DNA from 3 places in the Arthrobacter sp. NQ7 genome. Region 3 is predicted to be linked to each of the others. Evidence: riboswitches for the same ligand, from Rfam matches in the RefSeq annotation. Region 3 holds a riboswitch; each other region holds the start of a gene.
What was found. Region 3 has a riboswitch for thiamine pyrophosphate ahead of thiO (glycine oxidase ThiO). Riboswitches for the same ligand answer to the same signal wherever they lie in the genome.
Positions count from the first base shown of each region.

Region 1 (7,295 bases), on a different contig from region 3:
AGACTCCTCCGAGATGCCGCCCTTGATGCTGGTCAGCGAGGAGGATCCCACCTTAACGACGATCCGGCGGGCTCCTGCCAGCGCACTTCTGTCCGCGGTGCGCGCAGCCGGCTCCGCGGTCATGCCCCTAGAGGTCATCGTCCGCTTCCAGTCCGCTCTCCTTGACCGGCTTGGCAGCGCGGCGCCCGCTGACGGATTCGGTCCAGATTCCGGCTTTCCGTTCCGCCTCAAGCTCGGCGCGGGCGGCTGCCTTGGCATCCCGCCGCTCCTGCTGCTCTTCGCGCTTCTGGCTGCGCGTGGGCCGGTCGCCGATATCGGCGAACCGCACATCGGTGCCGCGCGGGGAGGCAAGAAGCTCGGCGCCGGCCATCATGGTGGGCTCCCAGTCGAAGACGACGCCGTCTTCGCCGCCGATAACCACAGTGTCGCCGGGCTTGGCGCCCTGCTTGAAGAGTTCGGTTTCCACGCCGAGCTTGGCGAGGCGGTCGGCCAGGTAGCCGATGGCTTCCTCGTTGGTGAAGTCCGTCTGCTTGACCCAGCGCTCGGGCTTTTCGCCCAGGACGCGGAAGAGCGGTTCCAGGTTCTTCTCTTCGCGGCGGATCTTGAACCCGGCCTCGTTGACGGCGCGGGGGCGCAGCACGGTGGGCTGGACCTTGGGCGGGGCGGCGGCAATGGCGTCGCGGGCCGCCTTGACGATCTCTGCCATGGCGAAGCCCAGCTGGCGCAGGCCCTCATGGCTGGTGGCCGACACCTCGAAGACGCGGTAGCCGCGGGATTCGAGTTCCGGCCGGACGAATTCGGCCATGTCCTTGCCGTCAGGCAGGTCCACCTTGTTGAGCGCTACCAGCCGGGGCCGGTGGTTCAGCGGAACCACCTCGCCGTCCTGGCCCGCGTAGCTCATGTCCACCGCATACTTCTCCAGCTCGCCTTCGATGATGGCGAGGTCCGAGAGGGGGTCACGCTCGGATTCGAGGGTGCCGCAGTCCAGCACGTGGACCAGGGCGGCGCAGCGCTCCACGTGGCGCAGGAAGTGGTGGCCCAGGCCGCGTCCCTCGCTGGCCCCTTCGATCAGTCCGGGAACGTCAGCGATGGTGAACCGGACGTCGCCGGCCTGCACCACACCGAGGTTCGGCACCAGGGTGGTGAACGGGTAGTCGGCGATCTTGGGACGGGCAGCGGACATGGCGGCGATGAGGCTGGATTTGCCGGCGGAGGGGAACCCCACGAGGGCGATGTCAGCGATGGACTTCAGTTCCAGGACGATGTCGCGGGACTCGCCTTCGAGGCCCAGCAGCGCGAATCCGGGGGCGCGGCGCTTCTGCGAAGAGAGCGCGGCGTTACCCAGTCCGCCCAGGCCGCCGGCTGCGGCAATGTACTCGGTGCCTTCTCCCACCAGGTCGGCCAGGACTTCGCCGTCCTTGGTCTTGACGACGGTGCCGTCCGGAACGGGCAGGACCAGGGTCTCGCCGTTCTTGCCGCCGCGCCAGTCGCCCATGCCGGGCCCGCCGTTGCTGGCGTGGCGGTGCGGTGCGTGGTGGTAGTCGAGGAGCGTGGTGGTCTGGTGGTCCACGCGGAGGATCACGTCGCCGCCGTTGCCGCCGTTGCCGCCGTCGGGACCGCCGAGGGGCTTGAACTTCTCACGGTGGACGGAGACGCATCCGTGGCCGCCGGTACCGCCGGATACATGCAGTACTACCCGGTCTACAAAGCTGGCCACGTGGATCTCCCTCAGATGCTGTTTACATGGCGCCCGGGGACGCCACATCGATTGTAATGCGGTTAAAAGAACAGTGGAGCGGACCCTCAGGCCCGCTCCACCGGTTCAGAACTTGTTGTTACTCTGCAGCTGCAGCAGCAACGATGTTGACCACGCGACGACCGCGGCGGGTGCCGAACTCGACGGCGCCCGGGGTCAGGGCGAACAGGGTGTCATCCCCGCCGCGGCCAACGCCGGCGCCCGGGTGGAAGTGGGTGCCACGCTGGCGGACGATGATCTCGCCTGCGGAAACGACCTGGCCGCCGAAGCGCTTGACGCCGAGGTACTGAGCGTTGGAATCGCGACCGTTGCGAGTGGAGCTCGCGCCCTTTTTATGTGCCATCTGAAATGCCTGCCTCTAAATTCTGGGGAATCTGTTGAAATACCTGAACAGTAACCGGTGGTTACTTGATGCCGGTGATCTTGACCTTGGTCAGTTCCTGGCGGTGACCCTGGCGCTTCTTGTAACCGGTCTTGTTCTTGAACTTCTGGATGACAATCTTAGGACCACGCAGGTCCTGGAGGATTTCAGCCGTAACAGTTACCTTGGCCAGGTCGGCGGCGGCGGAGGTGACCTTGTCACCGTCAACCAGGAGCAGTGCGGGCAGCTCAATGGTGCTGCCGGCTCCACCGGCGACGCGGTTCAGGGTAACGAAGTCTCCAACGGAAACCTTCTCTTGGCGGCCGCCTGCGCGGACAATCGCGTACACCACTTGGGAACTCACTTCTCTCGACGTTTATAACAAAATTTGCGTGCGTAACCGACTCATTAAAAGCCTGGTTTTTCGCTGTGCCTCAACGCCGTGGGGTCATAACCCAAGTGTTGGCGTAAGCACCGAAGATCCAGAATACGCTAAATCCGACTCCGGCCGCAAATGAGGCTGGTTCCGGCGGGCCGGCTGTGATAGCAACCACAAGCCGGCGGCGGCGCCGTCACCGTGCCGTTCCATGATACTGGTGCCGCCGCCTGCCGGCGGTCAGGAATGCAGCCGCGGCGCGTCGAAAAACTCGAGTTCGAGGCGGCACGACTGTTTGAAGGCGGTGACCATGGCTGACCGCTCATGGTCGGACGCGTTCCGTCCCGCTGCGTCCACGATGGCAATGGCCCTGCGGGTGGCCTCGGCGAAGCCCTCGTCAGCATAAGTGCGGAGCCAGTCCGCGTAGGCGTGCCCGGCCGGTTCGCCGGAGCCAAGGAAGCGGGCGTGCAGTTTTTCGCCCACCTCCGCGTAGAGCCAGAAACAGGGCAGGACCGCGGCGGCGAGGACAGCATAACTGCCCGACGCCGAGGCCGCAGTGAGGTGGTCGACGTACGCCTTGGTGACGGGGCCCAAGCCGGTGGGCGCGGGCCGGGTGCTGAGCCACGAGCGGTGCAGTTCCGATTCCACCTCGAGGCACTGCTGGGCGGAGCCGGCCCAGAACAGCTGCTCGGCCTCGGAGGGGGCCATGGCGCTGGCACGGGCAAGCACCCGCGAGTAGCCGTTGAGGTAAAGGGCATCCTGGGCCAGGTAATAGGCGAAGTCCTTTTCGGCGAGGCCGCCGGAGGCCAGGCCGTTGATGAAGTCCAGCGCGTAGATAGCCTCGAGGTCCTGCTGCGCTTCCGCCCACAGGAGGGCCGCGAAGCCGCCTTCCGGCAGGGCCGGGCGGACGTGGTGGAAGTGGTGGACCGGTCCGTTCCCCTGGCCTACCTCGAGCGTGCCGGAGCTTTCCAGGGCACCTGCCAGCCAGGGCTTGACCGTCCGGAGGGCAGCTTCCCAGTCGCCCACGCGCGCCTGCACGGTGGCCATGGCGGAGGACAGCGAGCAGCCGGTACCGTGGCTGTTGCGGGTGGCAACCCGGGCACCGTGGACTTCCACCACTTCCTGGCCCAGGAGGCCGCCGGTGTTGACCAGGGCGTCCGGGCAGCCGGGACCCGCGAGGTGGCCGCCCTTGACCAGCACGGTGGCCCCGGTGGCCGCTGCGAGGCGCCTGCCCTGGTCCAGCGCCGCTTCCCAGTCCGACGCCGGGTCCTCCCCCACCAGCATGGCGAGCTCGGGCACGTTCGGGGTGATGAGGTGGGCAAGGGGCAGCAGTTCCCGCAGCGCGGCTTCGGCCGATTCCTGCAGGAGCCGGTCACCGCTGGTTGCCACCATCACCGGGTCGAGGACCACGACGGCGGGGCGCACCTTTTCGAGCCACCCGCGGACAGTGCGGATGACCGCTTCATCACCCAGCATGCCGATCTTGACGGCGTCAATGCTGATGTCATCACTGACAGCATCCAGCTGCCGGGCCAGGAACCCGGCGGGAGGAACATGCACGTCCTGCACACCCCGGGTGTTTTGTGCGGTGAGCGCGGTAATGGCGGCCATACCGTAGCCGCCATGGGCGGCGATGCTCTTGAGGTCCGCCTGGATGCCGGCCCCGCCTGACGGGTCGGAACCGGCGATGGAGAGCACTCGGGGGACGGCACGGCCAGCGGGCTGCGGGGCAGCCTCCAGGACAGCCGGGAGGGGCATGGAGAGGGTCGAAGACAAGAGACATCCCTTCGCCGGTACTAGCCGGACAGGTTCAACGGGTCTGGATCTCAGCCGGCCTGTGCGGCACCCCGTGTCGGTTTCCAGACTAGCTGCTGACGCCCGGGCGCGGGAAAGGTGACAGCCCCCGGCATGCAGGAAGTCCCCGCCCGGTGGACTGTTCCCCCGTTATTCGGAGGGGAACAGTCCACCGGACGGGGACTTCCCGGCGCGGTGGTCCGGCGTGGGCTTAGAGCTCCGAGGCGGGCACCCCGACGCCGAGGATGATGGGTTCCTCCGCCGCCTTGCCCGGTTCCGCCGTGGCAGCCCCGGGTTTGCCGGACTCGGGTGCCTTCGCGGCGTGCGAGTGCCCGGCGCCAGTGGCCTGGACATTCTCGTGGTGCTGGACGGCGGTCTCGTTGGCGGCACCCTGGGCACGGCTGGCGGCCCGGTGGCGCCGGGGCCGGCGTTGGCGGGACTGCTCCAGCGTGTGGTCGGAGTAATCATTTTCCGCCGGGGCTTCCACCGCAGCCGGCTGCTGCACCGGCGCCGCTTCTTCCCTGGGCCGTTCGGCGTTCCTGGGCTGTTCGGCTTCGGCAGGCTGTTGGGCAGCCGCGTCCTTGGCCGGTGCATCCTCCATGGCAGAGGCGGGCTGGCCGAGGTGCGCGAACGCTTCGGCCAGGCGGTCCAAGGTGAGTGCCGGCTTGGGCTGGTGCTCCTCAGCGTGCTCCACGAACGGAAGCGGGACCTGCTCGCCGCCGAACGTCAGGACCGCCGCGGGACGCGCCGGGGAGCCGTCGTCGTGCTTCTCCCCGTCGGGTGCGGCAGCAGGCGGAACGGACGGCATCTGCCGTGCAGCGGCCACCTCGTCGTCGTGCAGGTGCGCCGCGTGCGCGGCCGCTGCGATGTTGGCCAGGGCAAGCCTGGTGGCCTCCGCTTTGGCGTGCCGCTCGGCATCTGTCGGGTCGGGCTGGACGGTGTGGACGTGGACTGCCGGGGCCGGAGCCGCTTCAGGCTGCTGGTTGCCGCGGCCGCGGCGGCGTTTGCGCTCCGGGCGGACCCCGGGCTGGGCGGCGTCGTTCCGGTGCCCTTCCGGGCGGTGCGCTTCGCCGCGGGGCTCGGGACGGTTGTCGGTGCGCTGGACATGGTGCTCGGCGGCCACGATGTTGGCGCGGCGGTGCTCCACGGGATCGTCGTGGGTCACTACACCGCGGCCTGCGCAGGCCTCGCACTGTTCGCCGAAGACTTCCAGCAGCCCGGTGCCCATGCGCTTGCGGGTCATCTGGACCAGGCCCAGTGACGTCACTTCCGCGACCTGGTGCTTGGTCCGGTCGCGGCCCAGGCATTCCACCAGGCGGCGGAGGACCAGGTCACGGTTGGATTCGAGCACCATGTCGATGAAGTCGATCACGATGATGCCGCCGATGTCGCGCAGCCGCAGCTGGCGGACCACTTCCTCGGCGGCTTCGAGGTTGTTCTTGGTGACCGTCTCCTCGAGGTTGCCGCCGCTGCCGGTGAATTTGCCGGTGTTGACGTCCACCACGGTCATGGCTTCGGTGCGGTCGATCACCAGGGAGCCGCCGGAGGGCAGGAAGACCTTGCGCTCCAGGGCCTTGTGGATCTGCTCGTCGATGCGCCAGGCGGAGAAGATGTCCTGGTCCTTGGTCCACTTCTCGAGCCTGCCCACCAGATCGGGCGCCACGTAGGTGACGTAGGCCTCGATGGTGTCCCAGGCTTCCTCGCCGGAAACGATGAGCTTGGAGAAGTCCTCGTTGAAGACGTCGCGGACAACCTTGATGGTCAGGTCCGGCTCGCCGTAAAGCAGCTCGGGGGCAAGGATCTTGGTGGACGCCGCCTGGCTTTCGATGCCTTCCCACTGGGCGCGCAGCCGGTTGATGTCGTGCGTCAGCTCTTCCTCGGACGCGCCTTCGGCGGCGGTGCGGACAATGACACCGGCGTGCTCGGGCAGCCGGTCCTTGAGGATGCGCTTGAGGCGGTTGCGTTCGACGTCGGGCAGCTTGCGGGAGATGCCGGTCATGGATCCGCCGGGCACGTACACAAGGTAGCGGCCGGGAAGCGAGATCTGGCTGGTGAGGCGGGCACCCTTGTGGCCCACGGGGTCCTTGGTGACCTGGACCAGCACGGTATCCCCGGACTTCAGCGCGTTTTCGATGCGGCGCTGCTTGCCTTCGAGGTTCACTGCCTCCCAGTTGACCTCGCCGGCATACAGGACGGCGTTGCGGCCGCGCCCGATGTCAACGAACGCCGCTTCCATGGACGGCAGCACGTTCTGGACCTTGCCCAGGTAGACGTTGCCGATCAGCGAGTCCTGCTGCGTCTTGGACACGAAGTGCTCAGCCAGGACGCCGTCTTCGAGGACCGCAATCTGGATCCTGTCGTCGCGCTGGCGGACGATCATCTGCCGGTCGACGGATTCGCGGCGTGCCAGGAACTCGGCTTCCGTGATGACGGTGCGGCGGCGGCCCGTGTCGCGGGATTCGCGGCGGCGCTGCTTCTTGGCTTCCAGGCGGGTGGAGCCCTTTACGCTCGTGACCCGGTTGTTCACCGGTGCTTCGCTCACCGGCCGTGGTGCACGGACGCGGGTCACCGTGTTGGGCGGATCGTCGTCCCCGCCGCCGGTCAGTTCAAGGTCCTGGTCCCCGCGGCGGCGGCGGCGACGGCGGCGGGAGGTGACACCGTCTTCCAGCTGTGCGGCGTTGTCTTCGTCGGCTTCGTCCTCGGCGTCAGTGTCTGAGCTGCCGGCCTCGGCGTCCTCACTGGCCCGGTCGCCGGTGCGGCTGCGGCCCCGCCGGCCCCGGCTGCGGCGCCTGCGGCGGCTGGAGGAGTCGTCGCCGTCGTCGGTTTCGTCTTCCTCAGGCTCCTCCACAGCCGGCACAGCGGGGCGGACCACGGTACTCAGGTCGGGTGCCTGGAAGATGACGGACGTGGGGGAAGCGGGTTCAAGGAACAAGGACCCGAACGGGCTGGCGGCTGCCGGGGCGGACCCGGCCTTGGACGGCTCCCCCGCCTGGGCTGCGGCGGGTTCC
Region 1 is NZ_JARFXU020000003.1:226,342-233,636, forward strand. Features, by position in the region: gene proB (glutamate 5-kinase) at 1-138, opposite strand, end outside; gene obgE (GTPase ObgE) at 128-1,717, opposite strand; gene rpmA (50S ribosomal protein L27) at 1,836-2,099, opposite strand; gene rplU (50S ribosomal protein L21) at 2,161-2,469, opposite strand; gene thiD (bifunctional hydroxymethylpyrimidine kinase/phosphomethylpyrimidine kinase) at 2,734-4,251, opposite strand; TPP riboswitch at 4,259-4,353, opposite strand; gene PUN71_RS05895 (Rne/Rng family ribonuclease) at 4,499-7,295, opposite strand, start outside.
Region 1: linked by a shared signal. The riboswitch ahead of thiD (bifunctional hydroxymethylpyrimidine kinase/phosphomethylpyrimidine kinase) and the one ahead of thiO (glycine oxidase ThiO) in region 3 are both predicted to bind thiamine pyrophosphate.

Region 2 (7,295 bases), on a different contig from region 3:
ATGGTGGTGGGCATCCTCGGTGCCCTGGCCCAAAGCGACATCAAGCGGCTCCTGTCCTTCACCCTGGTCAGCCACATCGGCTACATGGTCTTCGGGCTGGCGATGTCCTCTGCGGTAGGCCTCGCGGCGGCGGTCTTCTATGTGGCCCACCACATCACCATCCAGACCAGCCTCTTCCTGGTCACCGGCCTTATCGAACGCCGCGGCGGCAGCTCCTCCGTGGACCGGCTGGGCGGACTGGCCAAGTTGTCGCCCATGCTGGCGCTGCTGTTCTTCATCCCCGGGATGAACCTCGCGGGCATTCCGCCGTTCTCCGGCTTCTTGGGCAAGGTGGGGCTGATCCAGGCGGGCATTGAACTCGGCACACCGCTGGCCTACGCGCTGGTGGTCGGCGGGGTGGTGACCAGCCTGCTGACGCTGCTGGCCGTCGCCAGGGTCTGGAACCGCGCCTTCTGGCGCAGGCCCACCGACGCCGAACACCCCGACCCCGTTCTCCTCGCGCCGGCATCGGCGCGGATTTCCGGGCCCGGGGCCAAGCTCAACACGGTGACCCTCCTGCCGCGGACCATGGTGGGTTCCACCGCGGGACTGGTGGTGCTCGGCGTGGCCCTGACGGTCTTCGCCGGGCCGCTGTTCGGGCTTTCCGACCGGGCCGCGCGGGACATGCTGGACCGTGCCCCGTACATCCAGTCGGTCCTGGGCAGTGACGTCCAGGTTCCGGCGCCTGTCGGCGGGGGAGGCACGCGATGAGCCGGAAACGCATTTCGCTGCGCCAGGAACTGCCGCTCCTGGTCTGGCTGGTGATCGTCTGGGGCGCGCTTTGGCAGGATTTCAGCGCCGGGAACCTCCTGTTTGGAGCCCTCCTGGCGGTGGGCGTGGCAAGGCTTTTCTACCTTCCGCCCGTGGAGCTCGGCGGCCGGTTCAACATCCTGTACGCCGTGCCCTTTGCCCTGGCCTTCCTGGGCAAAGTGGTGGTGGCCAGCGCCCAGGTCCTCTACCTGGCCACCGTCCGCGGCCCCAAGGTGACCAACGCCGTCGTGGCGGTCACGCTCCGCAGCCACCAGGACCTGATCGTCACCGCCACCGGGCATGTCATCTCGCTTATCCCCGGCTCCCTGGTGGTGGAGGTGGACCGCTCGACATCCACCCTGTACCTGCACGCGCTCAACATCACGTCCAAGGAAGATGTGGAGGGCCTCCGGAACGAGGTCCGGTCCATTGAGGCGGGCCTGATCCGCATCATGGGCACGCCGGAAGAACTTGAAGCCGTCCGATTGGAGGCCGCCGCGTGATGCAGGTTGTCCTGGCTGTTACAGCCGTGATCTTCTCGCTGGCAGCGGCCGGCGCCATCATCAGGATTGCCAGGGGCCCGTCGCTGCTCGACCGGGTGCTGGCAGCGGATGTGCTGCTGGCCATCCTTGCCGGGGCCCTGTGCATTGACATGGCCGTGAACCGCCACCTCCACAACCTCATGCTGGTGGTGGCCATTTCCATCATCGGATTCATCGGATCCGTGACCGTGGCCAGGTTCGTGGCCGACCGGAGGGTGAAGCCTGATGAATCCTGACTTCTCCGGACCCGATGCCTGGATTGACGCCGTCTCCGCGGTGTTCATGGTGGTCGGGGCACTCATGTCCCTCGGCGCAGCCGTTGGCCTGCTGCGCTTCCCGGACCTGCTCAGCCGGATGCATGCCGCCACGAAGCCCCAGGTGCTGGGACTGTTCCTGCTGCTGGCCGCCATCGGGCTGCAGATGCGCACCTGGTGGGTGTGGCCGGTCCTGGTGGTGGCGTGGATCTTCCAGCTGCTCACGGTGCCCGTGTCCGCGCACATGGTGGGCCGGGCCGGCTACCGCACCAAGCACCTGCACCGGGAACTGCTCACCTCGGACGAACTGGAGGCCGTGGTGCAAAAAGCCGCCGCCGAGACTGCCCTGAAGGACGGCCCCGGCGACGGCGGGTAACACGCTGTTGGACGGTGTCCCGGGTTAGACGATGTCCTGGGTCTTGGCGAAGCGGGCGATGGCGCGCTGGGTGCCCCGGTTGGCCAGTACCTGGATGGTGGCACTGACCGCGGCAGAGATCAGCGCGAAGGTCAGCGCGGAACGCAGGCTGGTGGGGACATCCTCGTTCTTGCCGGTGGGCGCCTTCTGGCCGGTGGTTTTTTCCCAGATGGTGTTGACCAGCTTGGTGCCGGCCAGGCCTGCGCCCAGGCTCACCCCGGTCCCGAGCAGCTTGATGAAAAGGTTCATTCCTGTAACTCCTTGCGGCGGCGGAAAACGGACTGCCTCCACCCTAGCCGGACAGCCGTGCCGGTCATGGCAAGGACGTGGCGGGCGGCAGGCACTTGGCGGACTATGGGGTGGGTGGTTCGGTGCGGAATTTGATCATTTTGTGCGTGCCGTCGCAGTAGGGTTTGATCGCCGAGGCCCCGCACCGGCACAACGCCACGGTCTTTCGGTCGCGGGGCACGGCGTCCCCCGAAGGGGTGACGATCTCGAACCCGCCCCTGACGATCAAGGGTCCGTCCGGGCACACCACTATTGAGCCCGCCGCAGATTCCTGGTCCACGTTGCCTCCTGTTCCTTGTTCCTGGGTCATGCTGTTCCCGGGGTCATGCTGCCGCCGGCACGGCCGTCCGGAGCGACGATGTGCCGGCTTCCCAGGAGGACAACAGGTGGTTCGACAGGCGGCTGTCCATGGCCATGACGGCCGTTGCCCCGAACAGGACATCGGCGAGGAGCTCCGGCTCTGCTTCCACCAGGCCGCCGGCCAGGTCCCGCCCCGCGATCTGCTCGTGGACTGCATCCGCTTCCACGTGCTCGTCGAAGTAGTGGGTGATGTCCTGGCCGAAACCGTGCCGGCGGAATCCGTTGCCGTAGAACCGGTTGGGCTGGGAAGACGTCATTTCGTAGATGGCCAAGTGGCCGGTGATGGCCCCCCTCAGCCGTCTATTCAGGCCGCACAGCGACATCAGGTTCACCGAGGCCAGGGAAATGGCGGGAACGGCATCGACGTAGGCGCCGTAGCTGCCGTCCAGCCCCAGGCCCCGCATGGTCCGGGCGAACAGCGCGCTGTGCATCCGCTCAGGCCGCCCGCCGCCGTATTCGTCTGCCTGGATTTCCACCAGCGCCGCCTTGGGACGTCCGCTGAGGCGGGGAATCGCCCAGGTGTGGGGATCGGCTTCCTTCAGCTGGTACACGGATTTGTGGACCAGGAACTCCTTGAGCTGGTCCAGGCTTGCCTTCCTGGCAACGAAACGGGAGACGCTGGGGCCGGTGTCAGCGGCCGCAAGGCCGAAGAGGACATCGGCCACCTGGTCGCTGCCCAAGGTGCCGGTCGGGAGTTCAAGGCTTCCGGCGGCCTGGTGCGCGGCCGTGCGGAGGGCGGCCTCAAACGGTTCCTCGATCAGCCGCCGCACCCTGATCAGGCCGGGCTCCCACTCCCAGGCGTCGGAGACGCCGTCCAGGCCCGAGTAGTGCAGCTCGTAAAGGCAGAAAAGGGCCAGCTGGATGTCCTCGTCGCCAATGATGTCGGTGGTTTCCGCCAATTGCCCCGCCACCAGCCGGTACAGCCCGTCCAGTTCCGCGCCAGCGGAATCCGGAGCCTTGGCCAAGGCCGTGAGAAGGGCGCTGCTGATGGGCCCTCGGGTTTCCGGGATTCTCATGATGCTCCTCGTTCCGGCGCGCTGTTTCCGTGACCGGGGACGGAGCTCCCACGCCCTGTCCCCGTCCATCCCGGGAACCAATATAGTAAGCATGATTACTAATAAAAGCTAAAGCCATCGCTTCGATAGGCCGGCGGGCCGGTCACATCCGGCAGGATGGGCCGTTGGAGCCCTCCACGCAGGGCCCTCCGGTGTAAACTTGAGCACGTCCGGAAGGGCAAAAAGCCTTACCCACATTTAACGCAACACTAAAAACGACAGGGGAGCGCCGCCGTCGGCCCTCGGCACCAGCCGGGAACTGAAGGTGGGCGCTGAGAGTGCGGACCGCCGCAGACCCTCGAACCTGATCCGGTTAGTACCGGCGCAAGGGAGTCGAGTTCTCAAAGTGTCGCGGCTGCACGGCAACAGGCCGCCGGCCGGGAATACTTTCCCCTCCTGTTTCCCAGGAGGATCCAATGAGTACTGCAGCAATCAAGAAGACCACCAGCAAGTCCTGGCGCGTCGTGGACATCGTGGTGGCCGCGCTGGTGGCCATCGCCGGAGGCGTTATTTTCTGGGCCTGGGACCAGGCTGCGGCCGCGGTCTCCGTGCCGATGAACGCCGCCTACCCGCCCCTGACCGGCCTGATCGCCGGTGGCTGGATGATCCCCGGCGTCCTGGGGATGCTGATTATCCGCAAGCCCGGGGCCGCCCTGTTCTGCGAGACCGTGGCCGCCACGGGCGAACTCCTCATGGGCTCCCAGTACGGCGCATCCGTCCTGTTCTCCGGCTTCGTCCAGGGCCTGGGCGCGGAAATCATCTTCGCCATCTTCGTTTACCGCAGGTTCAACCTGCCGGTGTCCCTGCTGGCCGGTGCGGCCGCGGGCCTGTTCTGCGGCTTGAACGACTCGTTCGCGCCGTGGGGCTGGAACATCGCCTACTCCGGTGGTGACAAGCTGGCCTACATCCTGTTCTGCATGCTGTCAGGCGCAGTTATCGCCGGCGCCCTGTCCTGGCTCGCCACCCGCGGCCTGGCGCGCACCGGCGTGCTCAGCTCCTTCGCGTCCCGCAAGGCCGCCACGGAGCCAGTCTTCTCCTGATGGCTCCCCAGGACGCCGCCGGCACGGTCCGCCCCGCCGCCGTGGCCGCCCGCGGCTGGGGCTGGCGGCATGCCGGACGGGCCAAGCCTGCCGTCCATGCCCTCGACCTGGACATCAGCCCCGGCGAGCGGGTGCTGCTGCTCGGTCCCTCGGGGGCCGGGAAGTCCACGCTGCTGCATGCGCTTGCGGGGGTGCTGGGCGACATCAACGACGACGGCGAGGCAGGCGACGCCGACGAGTCAGGTTCGCTGCTCATTGACGGCGCCGTGCCCCGCGCCCGGCGCGGGCACGCCGGGCTGATGCAGCAGGACCCGGAAACCCAGGTGGTCCTGTCCCGGGTGGGCGACGACGTCGCCTTCGGCGCCGAAAACCTTGCGGTGCCCCGGGAAGCCATCTGGGCGCGCGTGCACGAGGCGCTTGCCGACGTCGGCCTGTCCCACCTCCCGCTGGACCACCCGACGTCGGCGCTGTCCGGCGGCCAGAAGCAGCGTTTGGCGCTGGCGGGCATCCTGGCGATGCGCCCGGGGCTGATCCTGCTGGACGAACCCACGGCCAACCTGGACCCGGACGGCGTGCTGGAGGTCCGGGGCGCCGTCGCCCGTTGCCTGGACAAGACCGGGGCCACCCTGGTGGTGGTGGAGCACCGGGTTTCCGTGTGGAAGGACCTGGTGGACCGGATCGTGGTGCTCCAGCCGGGCTCCGCATCCGATCCCGCCGTACTCCTGGACGGGCCGCCGGACCTGGTGCTTCGCGAGGCGCGCGCCAAGCTCACCGCCGCCGGGGTGTGGGTGCCGGGCTACGTGCCGGCCACCCGTGGCCGTGCCGGGGTTCCCGCCCCCGGAACCGGGAATCTCCTGCTGGCCGCCGAACGGCTTGCTGTCTCCCGCGAACGTCCACGCCGCAAGGGCCTTCGCAGGATTCCGCCCGTCCCGGTCCAGGAAGGGCTCGCGGCCCAGGTCCGTGCAGGCCAGGCCCTCGCCATCACCGGTCCGAACGGCGCCGGAAAATCGACCTTTGCGCTGACCCTTGCCGGGCTGCTGGAACCCGTCTCCGGGAAGGTTTCCGCCACGCTGGACCTCAGCCGCGGCGCGGGGATCGACCCCTACACCTGGAAGGCCGAGCAACTGATTTCGCGCGTGGGGACGGTGTTCCAGGAGCCGGAGCACCAGTTCGTCACCGGCAAGGTGCTCGATGAGCTGCTGTTCGGTCCCCGGCACCTTGGCCACGGTGAGGACCGGGTTGACGAACTGCTGGAGCGGCTGCGTCTTACCCAGCTGGTGGACGCCAACCCCTACACGCTCTCCGGCGGCGAAAAACGGCGGCTTTCCGTTGCCACCGTCCTCGCCGCCAGCCCCCAGGTGCTGGTCCTGGACGAGCCCACCTTCGGCCAGGATGCCAACACATGGGCGGAGCTGGCCTCGTTCCTCTCCGAGCTGCTGGACGCAGGCACCGCCGTGGTGTCCGTGACCCACGACGCCGAATTCACTGGGGCATTGGGCGGGGCGGAGCTTCGGATGGCCGCGTCGGAACCGGTGGCGCCATGAGGCAGGAACTCACCCTGGCCGGCAACCGCGCCCTCCTGGCCCGCGCCAACCCCCTGAGCAAGTTTGCCGCCGTCGTGCTCATTACCGCGGTCCTGGCGCTGTCCATCGACTGGGTGTCGGCCTCCGTGGCCCTGGTCTTCGAACTGCTGCTGTTTCCCCTGGCCGGGCTCACCTTGGCCCTGCTGTGGCAGCGCGGGTGGCCGCTGATCCTCGCCGCCGCCGTGGGCGGGTGGAGCACCTCCATCCTGGCGCCGGACAGCGGACGGATCCTGCTCGACGTCGGCATCTGGACCATGAGTGAAGGCTCGCTGCAGCTGGGGATCGGCTTCCTCCTGCGCGGCTTTGCCATTGCACTGCCGGCGGTCCTGCTGATGAGCTGCACCGACCCGACCGACCTCGCGGATGCGCTGGCGCAGAAGGCGCGGCTGCCGCACCGGTTCGTCCTGGGAACCCTGGCCGCCATGCGCCTGGTGGGGCTCATGGCTGAGGAATGGCAGACCATCGGGATGGCCCGGCGGGCACGCGGCGTCGGCTCGCGCGGCAGCCTGCCCCAGCGGGTGAAAGCGACGCTGGGGCAGAGCTTCGGGCTCCTGGTGCAGGCGATCCGCCGCGCGTCCCGGCTTGCCGTGACCATGGAAGCGCGCGGATTCGGCGGCGGCAGCAGGACCTGGGCGCGTGAATCCACCTTCAGTGGCCTGGACCTGGGCGTGCTGGCGGGTGGCGTGCTGATGGCCGGGCTTGCCCTGGCAGCGGCGCTTGCGGCGGGCACCTGGAACATGGTGTGGCTGGGCAGCTGATCCGACACGTCGACGCGCCGTATCGCACATAGCGGGTAAAGCCTTTCGGCGACCGCGCGCCCTGACCGGCTATCCGGACAAATAACTCATTTATGATATATTCGGGGGTATGACGCAGGAAACCGCTGAACACGTTGCCGCCATGCTGAAGGACGCCCGGACCGAAAAGGGCTGGACCCAGGGCCAGCTGGCCGCCGAACTCGGCACCAGC
Region 2 is NZ_JARFXU020000017.1:32,202-39,496, reverse strand. Features, by position in the region: gene PUN71_RS16460 (Na+/H+ antiporter subunit D) at 1-750, shown strand, start outside; gene PUN71_RS16455 (Na+/H+ antiporter subunit E) at 747-1,292, shown strand; gene PUN71_RS16450 (MrpF/PhaF family protein) at 1,292-1,567, shown strand; gene mnhG (monovalent cation/H(+) antiporter subunit G) at 1,557-1,961, shown strand; gene PUN71_RS16440 (DUF4235 domain-containing protein) at 1,986-2,249, opposite strand; gene PUN71_RS16435 (CDGSH iron-sulfur domain-containing protein) at 2,353-2,598, opposite strand; gene PUN71_RS16430 (iron-containing redox enzyme family protein) at 2,612-3,664, opposite strand; TPP riboswitch at 3,914-4,052, shown strand; gene PUN71_RS16425 (ECF transporter S component) at 4,120-4,743, shown strand; gene PUN71_RS16420 (ABC transporter ATP-binding protein) at 4,743-6,287, shown strand; gene PUN71_RS16415 (energy-coupling factor transporter transmembrane component T family protein) at 6,284-7,084, shown strand; gene PUN71_RS16410 (UDP-N-acetylglucosamine 1-carboxyvinyltransferase) at 7,194-7,295, shown strand, end outside.
Region 2: linked by a shared signal. The riboswitch ahead of PUN71_RS16425 (ECF transporter S component) and the one ahead of thiO (glycine oxidase ThiO) in region 3 are both predicted to bind thiamine pyrophosphate.

Region 3 (7,295 bases):
GCTGTGCGCGCGGTAGATCAGCTGGCGGATATCGCGCTTGGTCAGGCCCTCGTCCTCGGGATCCGCGGCGCGGATGTGGGTGGGCTGGGTCATGTAGCGGCGGGCCATGGCGATGACCGGCCCGGGCATGGTGGCGGAGAAGAGGAGCGTCTGGCGCACGGCGGGAGTCGCCGCAATGAGGGTCTCCACGTCCGGCAGGAAGCCCAGGTCCAGCATCTCGTCGGCCTCGTCCAGCACCACGATCTTGACGTTCTTCAGGCTCAGGTGCTTCTGCTTGTACAGGTCGATCAGGCGCCCGGGGGTGCCCACCACTACTTCGACGCCCTGCTTGAGGGCTTCGACCTGCGGCTCGTAGGCGCGGCCGCCGTAGATGGTGGCGATCCTGGCGTTGCGCTTCCGTGATGCCGTCACCAGGTCGCCGGCCACCTGCACCGCCAGTTCGCGGGTGGGAACGATGACCAGGGCCTGCGGGGCTCCCGGGACGGCGAGTTTGGCGTAGCCGGGATCGTCCTGTCCGATGACGCGCTGCAGGGCGGGAATGCCGAAGCCCAGGGTCTTGCCGGTGCCGGTCTTGGCCTGGCCGATGATGTCGTGGCCGCTCAGCGCCACCGGCAGGGTCATGGCCTGGATGGGGAAGGGGTGGGTGATCCCGGCGTCAGCCAGGGACTCGACGATGTCCTGGCGGACGTTGAAGTCCGCGAAGGACTTTTCCGCGATCTCATGCGGCTTTTCGTCGGAGATGATGGTTTCTTCCGGCTCAATGGTCTCCGTGCCGGACGCGTCGCTCAGAAGCTGGTGGGTATGCAATTCACTCACAGGGGAGTTTCCTTATTCATTTAGGCAATGGCGCCGCCTGCTCAACGGGGCGGCCAGGCTGGCCGTTCCGGAGCACGCTCAGGCGCACAAGCAATTCCAGTGGAAGCCGATCGCGGGCTATCTAATGCTGGCACTGGTGACCAGCGGGCAAATCTCAAGATCGCGTAGGGGCGGGCTTGTTGGTTTCAAATTGAGGAAATCAACGACCGGGCATCCAGTTTCTACCCTCCCAGTCTAGCCGCACGGGCGCGGAAACTGTTTTCGCCCCGCCCGCTGCACCCGCTGGAGCCTCAGGAAACCAGCTCGAAATGGATCTGGCGGGTGGTGATGTCCGACGAAACCAGCCGCACGCGGACCTTGGTGCCGGATTCCAGTTCGCCGGCGCAGCGCGCGGTCACTGCGGGTTCGGCAATCTGGATGATGCCGGAGCTTCCGTTGCCGTTCCCGTTCCTGCCGTTGCTGCCCTTCCCGTTGCCAGTCCCGTTCCCGTTCCCGGAACCATTTCCGTTGCCGTTGCCGTTCTGGGGTTTGGAGCCGGAAATGACGATTGCATCGAACTCCTGCCCAATGTGGTTCAGCAGCAGTGCCGCCTCCACGGTGTCCAGGGCGAGGCGCTCCATGCGGGAGGCCAGCTGGTCCGAACCGGCCATGATGCCCGGCAGCAGCGGAAGGGCTTCGCGCGCCCAGCCGGGAACATCCCCGCCGTTGCTCAGGGCCTCGCAGATGACCAGCACGAAGCGGTCCACCAGCCGGCGGAGCGGGGCAGTGGTGTGGGCGTAGGCAGCACCGATGGCGGATTGGATGCCGTCCTCGGGTACGTTGCCGTCGAAGGCGGTGTAGGATGCGCCGCGGAACAGCATGCCGGCCGAATGCATGATAGCCAGCTGACGGGGATCGGTGGGATCCAGGGACCGCAGGTACTCGCCGTAGCTGACCTGGCCGTCCCAGGGCTTGCCCAGCGCCTCGGTCTGGAGCCGGAAGTGCTTCAGGCTCCGCTCGTCCGGAGCCGGCATGGTGCGCAGGATGCCCACCTTGCCCTCCAGCATCAGCTGCGCGGCAGCCATTCCCGTCATCAGCGAAATCTGCGCGTTCCAGTCCTCCACCGGAAGCTGCGGTACGGCATCAATGCGGTAGCCGCCGTCGGGCAGCTGGACGATCTCCTGCTCAGGCATGTTGAGGCTGGCCCCTTCACGCGCCCGTTCCAGCGCCACCCGTTTGAGGCCCACTTCGCGCAGCAGTGTCAGCACAGGGGAGGCGGTCCCGGCGTCGAGGTCCGCCTGGGCGCCCTTGTAGCTGAGCTTGTCGCGGCTGCGGATCCTGGCGCGCCGGACACCTACGGACAGCACGGCTGCGTCGCCGTCGAGCGTGAAGTCCCAGACGAAGGCCGAACAGTCCTGCCCTGGCAACAGGCTTCCGGCCCCCTCGCTGATGACTTCCGGGTGCAGCGGAATCCGGCCGTCCGGCGCGTAGAACGTCTGACCCCGACGCCGCGTTTCCGCGTCCAGGGGGCCGCCCGGCACCACGAATGCCGGGACGTCGGCAATCGCGTACAACACGCGGTAGCCCGTCCCGTCCGGCTCGATGAACACCGCCTGATCCAGGTCAGTGGATGAGGCGGGATCGATGGTGATGAATTCGACGGCGGTCAGGTCGTAGGACGGCAGCTCCAGCGCCGCCACGGCAGCGCGGGCGTCCGCAACGGCATCGGCCGGATACGGACCCGGAAGTTCCAGCTCCGTGCGCAGCTGGCCCAACGCCTCTTCCAGGGCGTTCCTGTGGTCATGAACGTTGGGGGCCAGCCGATGGTGTGACACAAAAATCAGCCTAGCTCCAAGTCCACGGATATGGCATCAGGAGGCGGCGGCGTCCAGCGCGTCGAGGAGGGATGCCGCAGCGGCTGCGGGATCGGCGGCAGCGGTGATGGCCCGGACCACAACGATCCTGCGTGCACCTGCCTCTGCCACCTGCCGGACGTTGCCGTGGTCGATCCCGCCGATGGCGAACCACGGCACCGGCTCCCCGGCCTGCCGGGAGGCTTCGGCGGCATACTCCACCAGTCCGGTCCCGACGGCGGACCTGCCGGGTTTGGTGGGCGTGGCCCAGACCGGCCCCACGCAGAAGTAGTCCAGGCCTGCCGGGCCGGCGGTGGCGGCAAGGGCAGCGTCCACCTGCTGCGTGGTGTGGCTGGAAAGCCCAATGGCTGCGTTGCCGTTGACCAGCGTGCGCGCCGCCGCCAGGGGCAGGTCCTTCTGGCCGATGTGGAATACCGGCGCCCCGGACAGCACCGCGATGTCCGCCCGGTCGTTGACTGCCCACAGCTTGCCGTGCCTGACTGCCGTCTCCTTCAGGACAGCCAGCAGGTCCAGCTCCTCGGCAGCCTCGATGGCCTTGTCCCGCAGCTGGATGATGTCCACGCCGCCCGCGAACGCTGCGTCCACGAACCCGGCGAAGTCGCCGCGGTCCCGGCGGGCATCGGTGCAGAGGTACAGGCGGGCCGCCTTGAGCGCGTCGTTGTCCCGTGCGTTGACAACTTCGGTGGCCGGGGCATGCGGGCCGGCAGGGAAGGATGAGGTGGACACATTCATGCCTGCAAGCCTAGTTCCTCTAAACTGGGCTGGTACTGCGGGAGCCCGCGGCAGCTGTCATAAAGCGCCGGGCTGAGAGGGCGTCAGAGCCGACCGCTTGACCTGATCCGGTTAATGCCGGCGTAGGGAAGGAACCACATGCGCAACCCCGTTGACAGTCTCCCCGGGCCCGAAGGCGCCAGCGCAAACTCCACCGTCCGGGCCGACGTCGCCGTCATCGGCGGGGGAGTGGTGGGGCACGGGATCGCGTGGGAAGTGCAGCGCTCCGGGCGCTCGGTCGTCGTCATAGACGACGCCCCGGGTACCGGAGCCAGTTGGGCCGCAGCGGGCATGCTGGCGCCGGTCAGCGAACTGCACTACCAGGAGGAGGATCTCCTGGAACTCATGCTCGATTCGGCGTCCCGCTGGCCTGCCTTCGCCGCCCACGTTGCCGCTGCAACGGGCGAGGACTGCGGATACCTGACGACGCCGACGCTGGCCGTGGGTGCCGACGCCGCCGACCGGCGTGCCCTGATGGACCTGCGGACGGTCCAGCAGGCCAACGGCCTGGCGGTGGAGCCGCTGGCGGTGCGGGAGGCCCGGACGCGCGAGCCGCTCCTCAGCCCGGCCATTGCCTGCGCCATGGATACCCCGTCGGACCACCAGGTGGATCCGCGGCGGCTGGTCCTGGCACTGCGGCTGGCCCTCGGCGGCGCCCCCGAAGGGAACCCGGAGCTGTCCGCCGCCGGGGCGGAGCGGGGCTTTGCCGTGCCGGACCGGGCCGCCGGGCTGTTGTGGGAGGGCCCGAGTGTTGCCGGCGTCAGCCTGGCCGGCGGCGGCACGGTCCTGGCCAAGGAAACCGTGGTGGCCAACGGGCTGCACGCGGCGGAGCTTGGCGGCCTGCCGGACGGGCTTGAGCTGCCGTTGCGCCCCGTCCACGGGGACATCCTCCGGCTGGCCGTTCCCGGACACCTTCGGCCCCTGGTGACGTCCACGGTGCGCGGCCTGGTCCACGGCGTGCCGGTGTACATCGTTCCCCGGCAAGACAGCACCGTGGTCATCGGGGCCACCCAGCGGGAAGATGCCCTTTCCGACGCCGTCAGCGCCGGCGGCGTCTATCAGCTGCTGCGCGACGCCCAGGCGCTGGTGCCCGCCGTCGCCGAACTTGAACTGCTCGAATCGACGGCCCGCGCCCGTCCCGGCACCCCCGACAACGCCCCCCTGCTGGGCCGGGTACCGGTGGCGGTGGGCTCCGGCCAGGACGCCACCACCGCCGGCCACGTCCACGGGCTCATCATCGCCACCGGGTTCTTCCGGCACGGCGTCCTGCTCACCCCTGCCGCCGCAGCCATCTGCACCGGACTGCTGGATGGAAGGACCGATCCACGCTGGGCACCCTTCAGCCCGGACCGGTTTTCCAAGCCGGTGGCGGCCGGCACAAGCCCGCACATCAAGGAGACAGCGTGAACATCACCCTCAACGGAGAACCGCACCAGGTGGCCGATGGCGCGTCCATCACCACCCTCGTCAGCCAGGTCACCGGTCGCCCGCTTGCCCAGAGCGGCCAGGCGACGGACGGCGGCAAGCTGGGCGTCGCCGTCGCACACAACGCGCAGGTGGTCCCGCGCAGCCAATGGTTCGCCACGGCGCTCGCCGAGGGCGACGACATCGAACTCGTCACAGCAGTACAGGGAGGCTGACGCCATGACCGAAACCAACACCATCCACTCCACCGGCACCGGCACCGGCGCCGGCGCCGGCGACGCCCTGGTGATCGACGGCGTCGCCCTCGAATCCAGGCTCATCATGGGCACCGGCGGGGCGCCCAGCCTGGACGGCCTGGGCGCCGCGCTCCTGGCCTCCGGCACCGCGCTGACCACCGTGGCCATGCGCCGCTACTCCACGGCCGAGACCGGCTCACTGTTCCAGCTGCTGGTGGACCACGGAATCCGGGTGCTGCCCAACACCGCAGGTTGCTTCACCGCCAGGGACGCCGTCCTCACGGCGGAACTGGCGCGGGAGGCCCTGGAAACGGACTGGGTGAAGCTGGAAGTCATCGCCGACGAACAAACCCTCCTGCCGGACGCCGTGGAGCTCGTGGACGCTACCGAACAGCTGGTAAACCGCGGCTTCAAGGTTTTCGCCTACACGAACGACGATCCCGTGCTCGCGCTGCGGCTGGAGAACCTGGGCGCCACCGCCGTCATGCCGCTGGGAGCCCCCATCGGCACCGGGCTGGGCATCCTGAACCCGCACAACATCGAACTCATCGTCTCCCGCGCCTCCGTGCCCGTGGTCCTGGACGCCGGTATTGGCACGGCCTCGGACGCCGCCCTGGCCATGGAACTCGGCTGCGACGCCGTGCTGCTGGCCACCGCCGTGACGCGCGCCCAGAACCCAGTGCTCATGGGCGAGGCGTTCAAGCACGCCGTGATGGCCGGCAGGATGGCCAGGGCAGCGGGCCGCATACCCCGCAGGGAGCACGCCCTGGCATCGTCTGCCATGGAGGGGCGGGCCGAGTTCCTCTAGCCCCGGGCAGTCGGTAAAAGGCTGTGGCCGCCACCCTCGGGGGTGGTGGCCACAGCCTTTTTAATCTGTCGTCCGGCGACGCCGGGAGCGGGCCGGCTCAGCGCCGCAGGATCGCCGTGAGCCGCTCGGTGTCGTGGCGGGCGCGCGTGCGGCCCAGGAAGACCACGGCGAGGACCGCCGCGGCGACGCCGAGGACAACGGGCAGGACCCACGGAAGCCAGGTCAGGCCCGGCAAGTAGCCGAAGCCCGCTGCCATCAGGATGATCCATGCCAGCGCCGCAACACCCACGGCGACCCCGGCCGGCAGCGCCGCACCGTACTTGGCGTGCCGCTTGTCATTGGCCCAGACGATAAAGCCCGCGGCGACGGTGGCGAGCACCACGATGGTCAGCGAAAGCATGGATCTCCTTGGAAATGCGGACTAGAACTGGCCGAACCCTACGCGCCGGACCTCTTCGGCGCCGATCTCGACGTAGGCCAGCGCGTTGCCGGGAACAATGATCAGGCGTCCCTTGTCATCCTTCAGGCGGAGCTCGTTGCCTCCATTGATGGCTTCGCCAACGACCTTGGCCACCGTCTCTGCGTCCTGGTTCGATTCCAGCACGATCTCGCGGCCAACGTTTTGAACGCCGATCTTAATTTCCAAGGGGGCCTCCCAGCCTGTGAAAGTACTCGTGTATCTCTACGAGGTGTTGTCTTATTTGTAGTCTAGGACTCTTTAGGGAAGCGACTGATTCCGCGCCAAGCTAAACGGTAGATGAGGTCGCTGGCCACATCGAGGTCGAGGTTGCCGTCTGTTTCCAGCCAGTACCTGGCACTGACCTGCGCCATGCCTGCCAGGCCGCGGCCCAAGAGCTCCGCCTCGAGGTGGGGAAGCTTGGTGTCCTCGGCGATCACCCGGGCAATGGCATCAGCGAAGGTCCGGTTGAAGGTCTCCAGCCGGGAGCTGACATCGGGATCGTTGATCAGGTCGGACTCGAACACCAGCCGGTGGGCCTGGTCATCGTTGGCGATGAAATGGAAGTACGCGCGCATGACGGCCTGGACGCGTTCATCGTTGTCGGTGGTGGAGTTCAGGGCGCCGAGCATCAGCTCAGTTAGCGACGCGAGATGGCTCTCCAGCAGGGCGAGGTAAAGATCCCGCTTGGAAGGGAAGTGCTGGTACAGCACCGGCTTGCTCACATGCGCCGTTTCCGCAATTTCATCCATCGCCGCACCGTGGTAGCCGTTGGCTACGAACACCTCCTGGGCCGCGGCAAGCAGCTGTGCGCGGCGCTCATCCCGTGGCATCCGGGCGGACCGCTGGCCTGCCGGGCGGGAGGCAGCGTGCGGTTCAGCGGCGGCCGGGCGGTCGGCCCGTGCTTCAGGGACCACAGTTGTCCTTCT
Region 3 is NZ_JARFXU020000002.1:345,185-352,479, reverse strand. Features, by position in the region: gene PUN71_RS04405 (DEAD/DEAH box helicase) at 1-816, opposite strand, end outside; gene PUN71_RS04400 (RNB domain-containing ribonuclease) at 1,107-2,630, opposite strand; gene thiE (thiamine phosphate synthase) at 2,667-3,401, opposite strand; TPP riboswitch at 3,429-3,547, shown strand; gene thiO (glycine oxidase ThiO) at 3,540-4,847, shown strand; gene thiS (sulfur carrier protein ThiS) at 4,844-5,080, shown strand; gene PUN71_RS04380 (thiazole synthase) at 5,085-5,909, shown strand; gene PUN71_RS04375 (hypothetical protein) at 6,007-6,309, opposite strand; gene PUN71_RS04370 (DUF3107 domain-containing protein) at 6,331-6,555, opposite strand; gene PUN71_RS04365 (TetR/AcrR family transcriptional regulator) at 6,618-7,283, opposite strand.